Regions from separate parts of the Acetobacterium wieringae genome, predicted to be linked through region 3. Evidence: riboswitches for the same ligand, from Rfam matches in the RefSeq annotation. Region 3 holds a riboswitch; each other region holds the start of a gene.
The links. Region 3 has a riboswitch for cyclic di-GMP ahead of CHL1_RS16395 (S8 family peptidase). Riboswitches for the same ligand answer to the same signal wherever they lie in the genome.
Positions count from the first base shown of each region.

Region 1: another riboswitch for cyclic di-GMP. It lies ahead of CHL1_RS10235 (glycoside hydrolase family 55 protein); the one in region 3 lies ahead of CHL1_RS16395 (S8 family peptidase).
Region 2: another riboswitch for cyclic di-GMP. It lies ahead of CHL1_RS00870 (type II secretion system protein); the one in region 3 lies ahead of CHL1_RS16395 (S8 family peptidase).

Region 1 covers NZ_CP097897.1:2,108,551-2,112,932, forward strand. The annotation lists gene CHL1_RS10235 (glycoside hydrolase family 55 protein) at 1-1,515, opposite strand, end outside; cyclic di-GMP riboswitch class I at 1,528-1,602, opposite strand; cyclic di-GMP riboswitch class I at 1,636-1,711, opposite strand; cyclic di-GMP riboswitch class I at 1,776-1,851, opposite strand; gene aat (leucyl/phenylalanyl-tRNA--protein transferase) at 2,325-3,188, shown strand; gene CHL1_RS10245 (WbqC family protein) at 3,211-3,930, opposite strand; gene CHL1_RS18355 (hypothetical protein) at 3,949-4,077, opposite strand; gene CHL1_RS10250 (WbqC family protein) at 4,120-4,382, opposite strand, start outside.
Region 2 covers NZ_CP097897.1:177,059-181,440, reverse strand. The annotation lists gene CHL1_RS00880 (prepilin peptidase) at 1-167, opposite strand, end outside; gene CHL1_RS00875 (hypothetical protein) at 186-584, opposite strand; gene CHL1_RS00870 (type II secretion system protein) at 924-1,436, opposite strand; cyclic di-GMP riboswitch class I at 1,611-1,714, opposite strand; gene CHL1_RS00865 (type IV pilus twitching motility protein PilT) at 2,121-3,173, opposite strand; gene CHL1_RS00860 (GspE/PulE family protein) at 3,188-4,382, opposite strand, start outside.
Region 3 covers NZ_CP097897.1:3,333,469-3,337,850, reverse strand. The annotation lists gene CHL1_RS16405 (IS3 family transposase) at 1-938, shown strand, start outside; gene CHL1_RS16410 (transposase) at 1-27, shown strand, start outside; gene CHL1_RS16400 (VanZ family protein) at 1,015-1,566, shown strand; gene CHL1_RS16395 (S8 family peptidase) at 1,704-2,750, opposite strand; cyclic di-GMP riboswitch class I at 2,960-3,042, opposite strand; cyclic di-GMP riboswitch class I at 3,105-3,187, opposite strand; cyclic di-GMP riboswitch class I at 3,260-3,342, opposite strand; cyclic di-GMP riboswitch class I at 3,417-3,499, opposite strand; gene CHL1_RS16390 (YdcF family protein) at 3,573-4,193, opposite strand.

The DNA of each region.
Region 1 (4,382 bases), 1.2 Mb from region 3:
AGATACTTGAATCTGGGTTCCTTCGGGATTATAAATCAGGTAAGAGTAGGATGCGCCGCTATTGGTAAAGGTATTGTTTCGCAGCACGGCCTGTGATCCCACACCTCTGAATCCGATACCGTATTTGTCGATACTGCTGTACTGGAAGCTGGAGTTTTCAACCACGACATTGGTTGTCTTGGAAGTGCTGCTGGCACTGATTAACGGAATTTTATTGACATTTGTAACGTTCATTCCAGAGATCGTGGTATCCTTCACTTCTCCGATAAACCAGTACAGTGCACCGGCCATCCCGGTTGAGTCAACGGTAACATTGCTAATACTTGCCTGATAGCTGTTGCCGATGCTGAATGCGCCAATATCGGTGGTTGTTGGCTTGGCACCACTGATGTTGACATCGCTGATGGTTAAGCTGTTGGCATCAGCAATTTTGAATCCCAGACCGCTGCCAGTGATGGTTAAGCCTTTAACTGTGACGTTATTGGCACCAGTATTGATGTGCATCCCGACAACGCTGTTCTTGACACGACAATTTTCAAAGACGATGTGATCCGGTGGGGTTGGGAATTTTTCATTACCAGCTACAGCAATACCGCCACCAGGGGCATTATTGAACTCGACGTTTCGAAACAGGAAATTGCTGTTATCGCCGCGAATATAAGCTGCATGAAGCCATTTTGTTCCGCCATCATTGGCGTTAAGAATACTGTCGGTCATGGTTAAGTTGTTAGTTCCGGAAATCTGAATGGGCATCCCGGTTTTATCAATTTTAAGATTGCTGACGGTGACTCCCTGGTTGCGGCTGCTTCCGGATTGTCCCATTTTCAGGCCCACATACATACTGTCCATCGAAACATCTTTGATCGTCAGATTGCTGATGCCCTGGAAAAACATTCCCTGTACATTGCTGATCATGCTGTTGGCATAATAGTCGGCTCCAGCGATGGTGTTCTGGGATTGTAATGTCAACCCTTCAAGGGTTACGTTTGAGATATAAGCATCCGGATTCGACCATAAAATATTTGCTACGGCCGACGGCTGTGGCGCCATATATAAAGTGGCACCATAACCGCTGATTCTGGTATTGTTCTTGACTTCCAGTTGACTGGTAACCACATAGGTTCCTGCCGGAACTGTCAAGGTAACGTTTTTACTGCTGGCATCATTAATGGCATTTTGAATCGCTGCCGTATCATTGGTGATGCCATCCCCTTTTGCGCCAAAATCTTTGACACTGACTCCCTGATTCACTGGTGTTGTTGGTGGTGTGACAACTGGTTCAGTCACTACGGGTTCAGTCACTACGGGTTCAGTCACTACGGGTTCAGTCACTACGGGTTCAGTCACTACGGGTTCGGTCACCACGGGTTCGGTCACCACGGGTTCGGTCACTACGGGTTGTGTAACTGTGACAGGTTTTTTAGGAGGTCTGACTCTGGCTGCAAATGCCGAATTTATTGGCATAACACTAAATAACACAAATAATGTGACTAAAAAAACAGATATTTTTTTCATGATGGTATTCCTTTCGGTAGCCGGCTGCCATTTTACAGGCCCTTAGCTTTGCGTCCCAACTTTTCAGTTAGTTTGCCTTTTTCGTTGAATAACGATGAATTGCAAATAAAAAACTTCCCTTTCGGTAACTGGCTGCCATTTTACAGGCCCTTTAGCTTTGCGTCCCTATTTTTCAACAGGTTTGCCTTTATCGTTGGAAAGTGATTCCACGATCAATATTAAAATTTTGTAATCGCTTTTTTTGAGTATGTTACCTTCCTTTCGGTAGCTGGCTGCCATTTTACAGGCCCTTTAGCTTTGCGTCTCTGACTTTCACCAAATTTGCTTTTATCGTAGAAAATAAACGGCACCTTAAACAACTCCCCAAATCAAATTGATTTGTTAAGTATTGTTTTATACGTTCCATTTTTTGAATCGCACTTACATACAATCTCTTAACTGAGCAAATATTCGAATATTAAAATATTTGCTTTTCTTGGGCTCACTATATCACATTTTTGGATACTAGTCAATGCCTTGTTTAACTTTTTTAAAATTTGTTTTTGCCAGAGCTTCAAAACCGTCACATGCGCTATATGTTGATGCCAGAAATATTCTGTTCCAAGATATGGTATCTCTTCGGATCAATTGCTATTCTTGCCAAAATGGCTTAATTGTCAGATATTTTTGATTTCAGAAATCGGTAGTTTGTGATGCAACTCATTTTATTTTTTTAACTTAACGCAGATAAATCACATTTTTGGGTAATAAATAAATGTACCCAATCAGTCTTTTTTTACACGAAACTTTGTATCGGGAGGCGCTAAATTATGTTTAAAAATTTCAAATCACAACTGATTAAAATGGATGCACGATTGTTCAATGGTACTCTCAAGGCATTTTATATAAAACATATCCAGTATAAAGGCAAAGCATATTTTTTAACCAAAGAATTATATTTTCCACCACATACAACTGCGAACAAGAGCGTCCGGATGGGTTCTGCTGGCGAATTATTAGCGGTTGGCGGCGATCTAAGCCCTGAACGAATTATTTTTGCTTTCAAAAATGGTATTTACCCATCATCACTTGTTGATCAGCCAATTTTATGGTGGACTTCAGAGATCCGTTGTGTTTTGTTTCCTGAGCATCTTCATATTTCAAAAGTCATGTGGCGTTTAATTAAGCACAACCATTTTCACCTGACCGTGGACAAAGCGTTTGATGATGTCATCAATGGCTGTACCGAATCCCGAGAAGCGTACACCTGGCTCACCCCTGACCGTAAAAAATCGTGTTGCACTTTACATGATTTAGGTTACAAACACTCCATCGAGGTTTGGCAAGATGGCAATCTGGTGGCCGGATTGTTTGGCTTCTCATGCGGCTCATATTTTTATATCTCTTCAATGTTTACACGTGTTAACCACGCTTCGAAATTTGCCATGATCGCCTTGACCATTCGACTGGAAGAATTGAACTGTACGATGATCGATTGCGGAACCTGGCCAACCGATCATCTCAAAAGCATGGGCGTCGTCACAATCGAGCGTGACGAGTTTCTGAAGCGATTAGACCAAAGCATCAATGTTCCTGCAATTATCAATAACTGGGAAGAGCTTTTTGAAAACTGGGACTTTTGCCAAGCCGTCAAAAATCACTTAGTAAAAAATAACCTCGATCCGATATCTTGAATTCTTTTAATGTCGCAATGATCTAATTGTGGCCTTCAACCAGGTCATATTCTGTTAGCATCGCTTTAATTCGATCCCTGGGATTAAACATCATCACATCAATGATCGATAAGTTTGGCACAAACTGATAATAAAATTGTCGGTATTCTAATGTCTCCCTCGTTTTAATAAATTTAAGTTCAATACCATTTTCTGCAAATTTACGTTTTGAATATAAATCCATTCCACCGATCGAATTTATGTAACGTTTTGCCTTCAATTCTTTGCACACATAAATAACTGAATCCTGATAATCTAGTTCCGGTGATAATAAAAAGGAGGATTCAATTAATATTTCTGTTTCAATGTCCAGAAATACACAAATTTCTTTTATACTATTCGTCAGGAACTCTGCAACGTTATTATTGCTAAAATTCACAATCACTTCAATTAAAGGATAAATCAATTTGAATTCCGGAGCTTTCCGGTATGAATTCACAATTTTATTCAGGAATGCACGCCTTCCCCTTGGGTCAGATTGCATTACAAAGTTCCGTTTATTGATGTCGAGGAAAGAACTGTCTCGATTTAATGGTAATGTGATCAGTAAAGGTTCGCCATTTAATAAAATCCGGTTTCTGTTGATCCAGCCTTTCCTGATAAACTGCACATCATCTGCAATCACAAAATAATCTGAACAATTAATCATTTGAAAATATCCAATATAAGGAAATAAATAAGGTTGCATGATTGAAACATCCATTTTGATTCCTCGCTTTTTTTACTTTGACTCGTTTTTACTTTCCGGGAAATTTGGGAGAATTTGATAAGAATTATCATGCAATTCTGCGCCTGCGTGACTTGCATTCATTTTGCACTCATTAAAAATGTGTTGTTGATAATCACTCATCAAAGGGATCTCCATTGCCAAAACCCGGTTCAGATTTCTCAGCTAAAATAACGAATAGTCATCCAGCATTCTGTTTATCTCTGTTGGTGAATTAAACATCATCACATCAATGATTGAAAGTTTTTCTTCAAATACCGGACGGCGTTGGGGATAGCGCTTTATCTTCACCGAGTGAAAATGTATTTTTATCCCAGACTTTTCGTATTTTTCAGGATTAAAAAATGAAAGCCCTCCAATCGGATTCCAGTATTCCTCCACATTTCCAAATTTTTTGCAGATATTAAGGGCCCACTCATCCGGTTCAT
Region 2 (4,382 bases), 550 kb from region 3:
TTGTGATAGCCCTTGATTGGAGCATTACAATTCGGGCAAAAGGAGCGACCTTTGGCCACTGAAACCTCCCGGGGTAAGCGGTAAATGACGACGTTAAGAAAACTACCGATAACGATGCCGATGACAAAAATATAGAGATAAAGAATAAATTGAATCAGTAAAACCATCGGCGTTTTCCTTTCGCATTAATTTTCTTTAGTAACTTCGAGGTTTCCGGGAGCATAGCTGGTGACCCGACCGCCCCGGCGATAGATAATATGATCAATGGTGGCATCCCGGTTTTCATCGACTACGGTGATGATCGCATCCTGATTGACCTCAACGCCAATATAATCAAGCAGATCAGCCTGCACCGGCACCTGGTAGTGACCAGTCGCCGCCGACTCAATGGCTCTGGCCTGGGCGGCCAGATAGACCAGCCGGGCATTGGCGGCATCAGTGCTGTGCTGGCTACTCAGCACCAAACCCGCAATAATCACCACCACAAAAAACAGGATGCTGACCGCCGCCAGGGGAAACCCCCGATCAAAGGCAACCAGCTCGTTTTTGGCAGGAGGAAACTGATATTTGGCAATTGGGTTCACGGTTTACCTCCCGGAGATGTGAAGCTGCCAATCGTAAAATTTGACAGCGATGATTGACGACAAAACGTTGGTTAATTTTACCATGTGATCCGCCGGATTGGCTTAAAGGAATGTAAAAATTTGGCTTTTTTAGCGGGAGTTGGTAAAGAACTCACCAATTGACGATGCTGTTAGTGCCGTTCGGTTATAACTCTTTTTAAGCAAGTCAATGACTGGCTTGAAATCTCTTAAGCCGGAAATCACAAATAAAAAATCTCCCCATCCCCCGCAAACCCGATGACGGGCTTGCGCCTGGGAGGGAGAGAAAATATCCTATGGCGCATAGGACTCACGTTAAATTTATTTAACAGCGGAACTTGGTTTTAGTGGATCTAACGTTACACCATCTTTTGTGTATGTAACTTCTGAAACACGTCCATTCGCATCAACTTTGACAGTCCATGTTGAATTATTTGTTGTAGCACCAGTTCCAGTTGTGTTCGCAACTATATCGCCATTTAAGTAGTTTTTCAATTCTAAAGCAACGCCAGTTGCCCCAGAAGCGCTAACAGCCGCTGAACCAAGATTAGTAGCTTCTGATTCTACAGGTAAATCGCTCGTTATAGTCATACCCAATGCAGTTCCACCCGCCTTCAAACCTTCTTTTGCAAAATGCTCTGTAGCGATTGCCTGTGCTGCCACGTAAATCTCCCGCTGTTCCGCTATTGCCGCTTTTTTCTTTGCATCATTCACAAATCCCAACATTGCCGGAATCGTAAATGCCGCCAAGATCGCCAAAATCACCAATACCACAATAATTTCCACTAGGGTAAACCCTTTTCTGCTTTTCCGTATCTTGTTAATTAACTCCATTTGCATTTCTCCTTACACTTCGTTTTTGCTTTATATGATCATCTGCGCCGGCGATGACTTCTATACGATACTTGTTATCAGCTAAGAATGATTATCTCACACTCTCTTGTTTTTTGCCTTAATCCTGCTCCCCTATTGTCAATTTTGGGCTCAAAAAAAACCGCACTGATACCGTGCGGCAGCTGGCTGTCGTAGCGTGGCGGTTAATTGGACTAACCACGGCTGTAGACCCTGTAGCTTTGCGTCCCAGGGTTTCCCCTGTTTTGCCTTTTTCTGATTTTACTTAGGTTTAATCTTAGTTGATACCCATTAAAAAGTCAAGTTAAAGTTTACAAATTTGTGACAATTCTTACCCCAGTCTCTGCATAAAGGGACTCTTAACAGGCATAAAAAAAATCCAACACTAACAACTGCTGTCCTATTTGCTGGCGTTTCAACCACCATCATAACGTCGACCTTGAAGCTTTGCGTCTTAGACTTACATCTGTTTTTTTAGCAACCCACCCTGAATTACAGCGTTTATAAACCGTTCTTTTGTAAAGGAATTGCGGGGAATGCATATACAGCTATTGTGCTTTTGGTAATATCGTCGAGTAAACTTGAGTTTGGCTGCAACATAACTTTGTTCGGGCGGTTGATAGCCGCCCCTACGCATTTGATGCCCAAGTTATCGTAATGGCCCGGCTATCGTCCAAAATACTGATTAAACTCCTGCTTATCACTGGCCCACTCAAGGCCGACCTCGTAGCTGATTTTCTGATCCCGAACCAGCATGGCCAGGTCCGCATTGAGGGTTTTCATGCCATCGCGGCCACCGGTTTGCATCACCGAGGCCAGCTGGTGGGTTTTATTTTCACGGATCAAGTTCAGCACCGCATCGGTACCGATTAGGACTTCCAGAGCGGCCATCCGACCAGAACCATCGGCCAGGGGCACCAGCTGCTGGGTGACAACCCCTTTTAAAATGCTGGACAGCTGGGTGCGGATCTGCTGCTGGCTGTGGGGGGAGAAGACATCAATGATCCGGTCGATGGTATTGGCAGCGCCGATGGTATGGAGGGTCGACAGCACCAGATGGCCGGTTTCGGCCGCGGTGACGGCGGCCGATACCGTTTCGTAGTCCCGCATTTCGCCCACCAGAATAACATCCGGGTCTTCCCGCAGGGACGAGCGCAAAGCGGCGGCAAAGGAGTTGGCATCGACCCCGATTTCCCGCTGATGAACAATGCTGTGCTTGTGGGTATGCTTATACTCCACCGGATCTTCTATGGTTAAGATATGAACCGCCCGGTTGACATTGATATAGTCAATCATCGAAGCCAGGGTGGTGGATTTCCCGCTGCCAGTGGGCCCGGTAATCAGAATCAGGCCCCGGGGCTCCGATGCCAGCTTGCGGATAATCGGTGGCAGCTTGAGTTCCTCAAAGCTGGGGATGGTATCGTTAAGGAGGCGGATGGCGGCGGCATAGCTGCCCTGCTGTTTATAGATGTTGACCCGTTGCCGCAGCCCTTCCGGGGTAACATGGCAAAAATCCAGGTCACTTCCATCTTCCAGCTTTTTGCGCTCCGCCGGGGTCAGAATGCTGAAAATCAGCTGTTCGATCAGCTGCGGGTTGTGCTCAAAATCGCTCTGATAGAGGCGACCGTTTTTTCTAAAAACCGGGGGCAGGTCCCGGGATAAATGAATGTCTGAACAATCGTTGCGGCGACCATAGTTGACCAGATCTAAAAAACGCATTCTCAGGCTCCTCCTTATTCTACATAGTATGATAATTTAAGAAATTCTTCCATTGAGGTGATTCCTCGGATGGTCAGATTGGCAACACTTTTTCTAAGCGGAATCAGCTTACCAGTTTGTTCCACATAGTTATAAATATCCTCAATCGGTTCTTTTCGGGAAATCAGATTGCGGATGGTTTTATCAATCGCCAAAATTTCATGGATGGCAGTTCTGCCTTTATAGCCGGTATTATTACAAATATGGCAGCCCCGGCCCCGGTAGAGGGTGGTGAGCCGGGGTTCTCCCAGCAGCTCTCTTTCAATTTCTGAAGCAACATAGGCTTCCCGACAATTGGGACAGATTTTCTTGACCAATCGTTGGGCCACCACCCCGGTCAGGGAGTTGGCCACCAGATAGGGTTCGACGCCCATGTCCTGGAGCCGAACTACCGCCGACACGGCGTCGTTGGTATGGAGGGTGGACAGCACCAGATGGCCGGTAATGGCCGAACGGACAGCAATCGAGGCGGTTTCGGTGTCCCGAGTTTCACCGACCATGATAATGTCAGGGTCCTGCCGCAGGATCGAGCGGAGTCCCACATCAAAGGTCAGCCCGGCCAGAATATTGACCTGGGTCTGATTGATCTTGGGCAGGTTTCGTTCCACCGGATCTTCGATGGTGGCAATATTGACATTTCGCTGACTGAGCATTTCCAAAATCATATAAAGGGTGGTGGTTTTGCCACTACCGGTGGGGCCGGTAATATAGACCACCCCATGGGGGCTTTGCAGCATCTGGAGGATTTTCTGATAATCCCCATCGTTCATCCCGAATTGACCGGCATGATCCAGGGGGACGTTCATGCTTAAAAACCGCATGACCATTTTTTCGCCGTAGACGGTGGGAATACTGGAGCTGCGGACATTCATTTCAACCCCATCGATGCGGATCCGGAAATGGCCATCCTGGGGTACCCGGCGCTCGGCAATATCCAAATTGGAAAGAATCTTGATTCGGGCAATCAGCGACTGATGAAGATTATTGGCCAGGGTCAAATAATCAACAATCAGGCCATCGATCCGCAACCGGATAATGGTTTCTTTTTCAAAGGGCTCAATATGAATGTCACTGGCCCCGGCATTATGGCCTTTTAACAAGACCGAATTAACCAGATTGACAATCGGGGCGTCGCCCTCATTGGTGAGGATATCCTCAACAAAAGACAGG
Region 3 (4,382 bases):
AAGGCCATCGGCATTCTGGGAAAATAACCGAAGCGATTTATGTTGAGATTGCTAAAAAGGCGGAAGCTGCTCATCACGAGAAGCGCCGGGTTTCCGTCTCCGGAATGCTGCAAAAACTGGGTGTATCACGAACCGGGTATCGATCATGGATTAACAGAAAACCATCGAATACCCAAAAACGACAGGAAGTTCTTAAAACCAAAATTGAGACCATTTATAACGACTCAAAGCAAAATTATGGAGCTCCGAAAATCACCGAAAAATTGAAACAGAGCGGTGAAATAATTGCTGAGCGGACTGTCGGCAAATACATGAAACAAATGGGTATCAAAGCTCAATGGATCAAACCTTATACGATCACGACTAAAGATTCTGACTTCAGTAAAAAACTCAGAAATATTCTTGACGAACAATTTAATCCCGAACGCCCCAATGCTGTCTGGTGCAGCGATATTACCTATATTTGGACAATGGACGGATTTTTTTATCTAACCAGTATCATGGATTTGTATTCTCGAAAAATCATTGCCTGGACGCTGTCAAAAACAATGGAAGTTTCCTGTGTAATCGACACTGTTAATAAAGCTAAAAGCCGTCGAAATCTCGATGCGCCATTGATCATTCACAGTGACCGCGGCAGTCAGTTCGTTTCAAAAGAATACCAGAAGGCAACGGCAAAAATGCAGCGAAGTTATTCTAAAAAGGCATATCCCTGGGATAATGCCTGCATTGAATCCTTTCATGCCATTATTAAACGTGAATGGCTCAATCGCTTTAAAATCCTTGATTATAACCATGCTTACCGGCTGATCTTTGAGTATCTGGAAACCTTTTATAATACAACTCGAATCCACAGTCATTGTAATTATATGTCGCCGAATAATTTTGAAAAACTTTTTACTAAAACACAAAATGAAAATTTACAAATAGCAGGTTAAAATGTGGGTGTCAAATTCTCATTTTAATTTGTACTAAATCTTGACATAGGACCAATTATCCAACCGGAAGACGTTTGTGATCACATTTCTGGTGATGCTGATCCTAATTTCTTTGCTAATCATCAATAGAGAAAAGTGGACAACCCGGGAAAAGTGGTCTAGGACAGCTTTTTGGTTCTATTTGTATCTGATTTTTGTATACGCGTTTTTGGGGAGAACCGGAAAAAATGGCTATGACATTAACGTGATGCCATTTTGGTCATATCAACATATCGTATTGACTCATGAATTGAGAATCGTTTTTGAAGTGCTGTTGAATTGTCTGATGTTCATACCTGTTGGAATACTCGTGCCTTGGGCGTATGAAAACATTTTGCACGAGGATGAGACGAAAAAAAGAAATACGGTGCTTCAATTTGGTTTAATTGTATCACTAACCGTCGAATTTCTCCAGTTTTTTACTAAAACAGGATTGCTAGAGTGGGATGATATTTTTCACAATATGATCGGAATGCTTCTAGGATATGGGATTTATCTCTTTCTCAAAGGTAAGCATTTTGGGGAAGTACACCAATACTTTTTGCCAATGTTCGGAGTGGTCTTGGTGATGGTCGTTGCGATGCTTTGATAAAAAGGTAGGGGAGTGTTTCAAAGCCATTGTCTCTTAAATAAATTTTCTATGATGCATCAGTTTTTCGCAAATACACAAAACTTGAAACGCTCCCTAATAATCTACACAAACCAATTTTTCAAAGAATGATAGCTCTATCTAAAACTCATTGTTAAAAAACTTCCTAGGCTCATTGCTAGATTAGTCGGTTCTTGAGCCTGTTCCGAAGGGGTTTGACTCTTCAATGCTTCCAGTGCTTTATCTCCCTGTACCAAACCAGAACCGTATACTTGGTCGGTTTCACTTAAACTTTGTGCGGTATCTCGTAGGAGAGCTTCAACTTCAGCTGGTGTCAAGGAAGGATCCTGAGCCAGTAAAGTGGCACTAATACCGGATACAATCCCTGCTGAAAAAGATGTTCCATCCTGCCAGCCGGAGCTGTTGTTAGGTTGCAGCACAACCAGGCTTTCGCCGGGTGCATATAAATCGACCTCGTCATTATACTGCGAAAAAGAGGCAACTTTTCCGTTTAAACCAATCGAACCGACTGAGATAACCCCGGGATAAGATGCTGGATAATAGTAAGGATCGTCGCCTTCCTGTTCGGCACCATGATTTCCGGCTGCGGCAATGATGATCTTGCCCTTGCTGATGGCGTAGGCAATTGCATCGGCATGACTCTGGTTATATTCGTAGGAACCAACGCTTAAATTGATAATGCGAATGTCTTCCCGGTTTGCAGCATCCATAATGGCTGCTGTGATTGCATTGTTATTAAGGCTTTTATCACCAATACGATAAGGGGCAATTTTGACATTGGCCAGTCCGGCTGCTCCGGCAATTCCGATTCCGTTATCAGCCACTGCGGCGATGGTGCTGCTCACCATCGTGCCATGTCCTTGGGTATCAGTCATATTGGAAGTGTCGTTTATAAAATCATAGCCGTTTGTGATCCGACCTTCTAAATCAGCCAGATTGACATCCAATCCGGTGTCCAGAACAGCTACGACAATTTCGTTCTCGGTATCAACGGCGTTCCAGGTTTTATCAATTCCGGCCTTAGCATACTGCCAGGAAGTACCCAGGTAAGGGTCGTTCGGATATTTATCGTTATTTGCGGCATAAACTAAACCGGTTGAAAGATTGCTCAGAATAAATGTGGCGCTAATTAGTATACTTGTTAATTTCTTAATTGCTTTCATTTTATTTTCCCCTTTCAGATCAATAGATCAACGTTTCTTGATACTATTTTATTTAGAATCGTTCTAATTATCTGTAACCAAATCACGTATGTTTGGTGACTAAATCACGAAAAGCAGTCACATTCATTTTGTCTTTTTTAACCGTTTGCTTTAAATAAAAAAAAGCAACGTTTGCCACGTTGCTCAGAATGTCCTCAAAATAAAGACTGGTTTGCAACTGGCTGCCATATAAAACTACTTAGGCCCTAAAGTTTTGCGTCCTCACTTTTCGGTGAGTTTGCCAAATATTAAATTTTTAGTTTCAATAAAAAAATGTGCAACGCATCAGCACGTCGCACATTTTTTGTACGGTCTTAATGCAGCTGGCTGGCTTTCCATACGGTTAGGCCCCTAAAGCTTTGCGTCCTCATCTTTCGATGAGTTTGCCCAATATTGAATCTTAAGAAAGAACAGTTTGAAATAAAAAAAGCAACGCGCAGACACGTTGCTTATAAGATCATCTTATGATTGATCGCAACTGGCTGGCTTTCCATACGGTTAGGCCCCTAAAGCTTTGCGTCCTTATCTTTCGACAAGTTTGCCAAATATTAAATCTTAGAAAAGAATAATTCAGAATAAAAAAAGCAACGCACAGGCACGTTGCTATAAGATCATCTTTTAAATGCATTTTGCAACTGGCTGGCTTTCCATACGGTTAGGCCCCTAAAGCTTTGCGTCCCTATCTTTCGATAAGTTTGCCAAAAATATTCTATTAAAGTAATATTAATGCATCAACCTCGATTTGTCAAGTGATTTTTTATTTTTTTATCTGAGATAAGAACTTTACACGTATCGGAAGAAATAATACACAAACTTGGGTGCCTGTGCAGTGAACATTTCCCGGGTTTCCTTACTGCTAAAAAGCGCATCCGGTTGGTAGCTGGAGCGGTCGGAGTAGCTGACATAGACGGGTAGATCGTTAAAGGTGTGGCGAAAGGCCAACAGCCCTCTTCTTGATTGGGGTGGCGAAAAAACAACCAGCATTGACTGAACCTGGTGTTCGTTAACATAGGCCTGCTGGCAGGTGGCGTTTTCGATGGTTGATGTTGCTTTATCATCAATGGTGTAGCACGTATCAGGGAGGCCAGCGGCAGTCATGGCCTTTTGAATCATCGGGTTATCTTTAGAATATCCGGAAAAGATGATAAAGTTGCTATAGCCTTCTTGAAAAAGCCGGATACCCTCGGCGATTCGCAGGGTATCTTCTTCACCGCTGGTGACGATGATCACATCGGCGGGCTGAATGTTTTTTTCAACCACCAGATATTTGGCAAACGCTTCAACAACATGGTCAGTGTCGACAAAAAGGTAAATACCCAGTACAACAGCAGCAAAAAAAATAAGCAGCTGAGCAAAATAAAGTCCCTTTAAAATAAACTTAAAAATTTTTCTGAAGTTTGTCATCGGTTCATCCTTTCAATCGCTAAAAAAACAACTGTTTTCTATATGAAGTGCTTTGATGTGGCAAAAAGACTGACTAAAACGATTATAAGATTAGTATAATACAACCAGTTAGTCAGAGCAATTAAAATCGGCCGATTCGCTGGGTTTGTGGATCAAAAAGTGTTATACCAAGGTTTTTTTGCAGTGGCG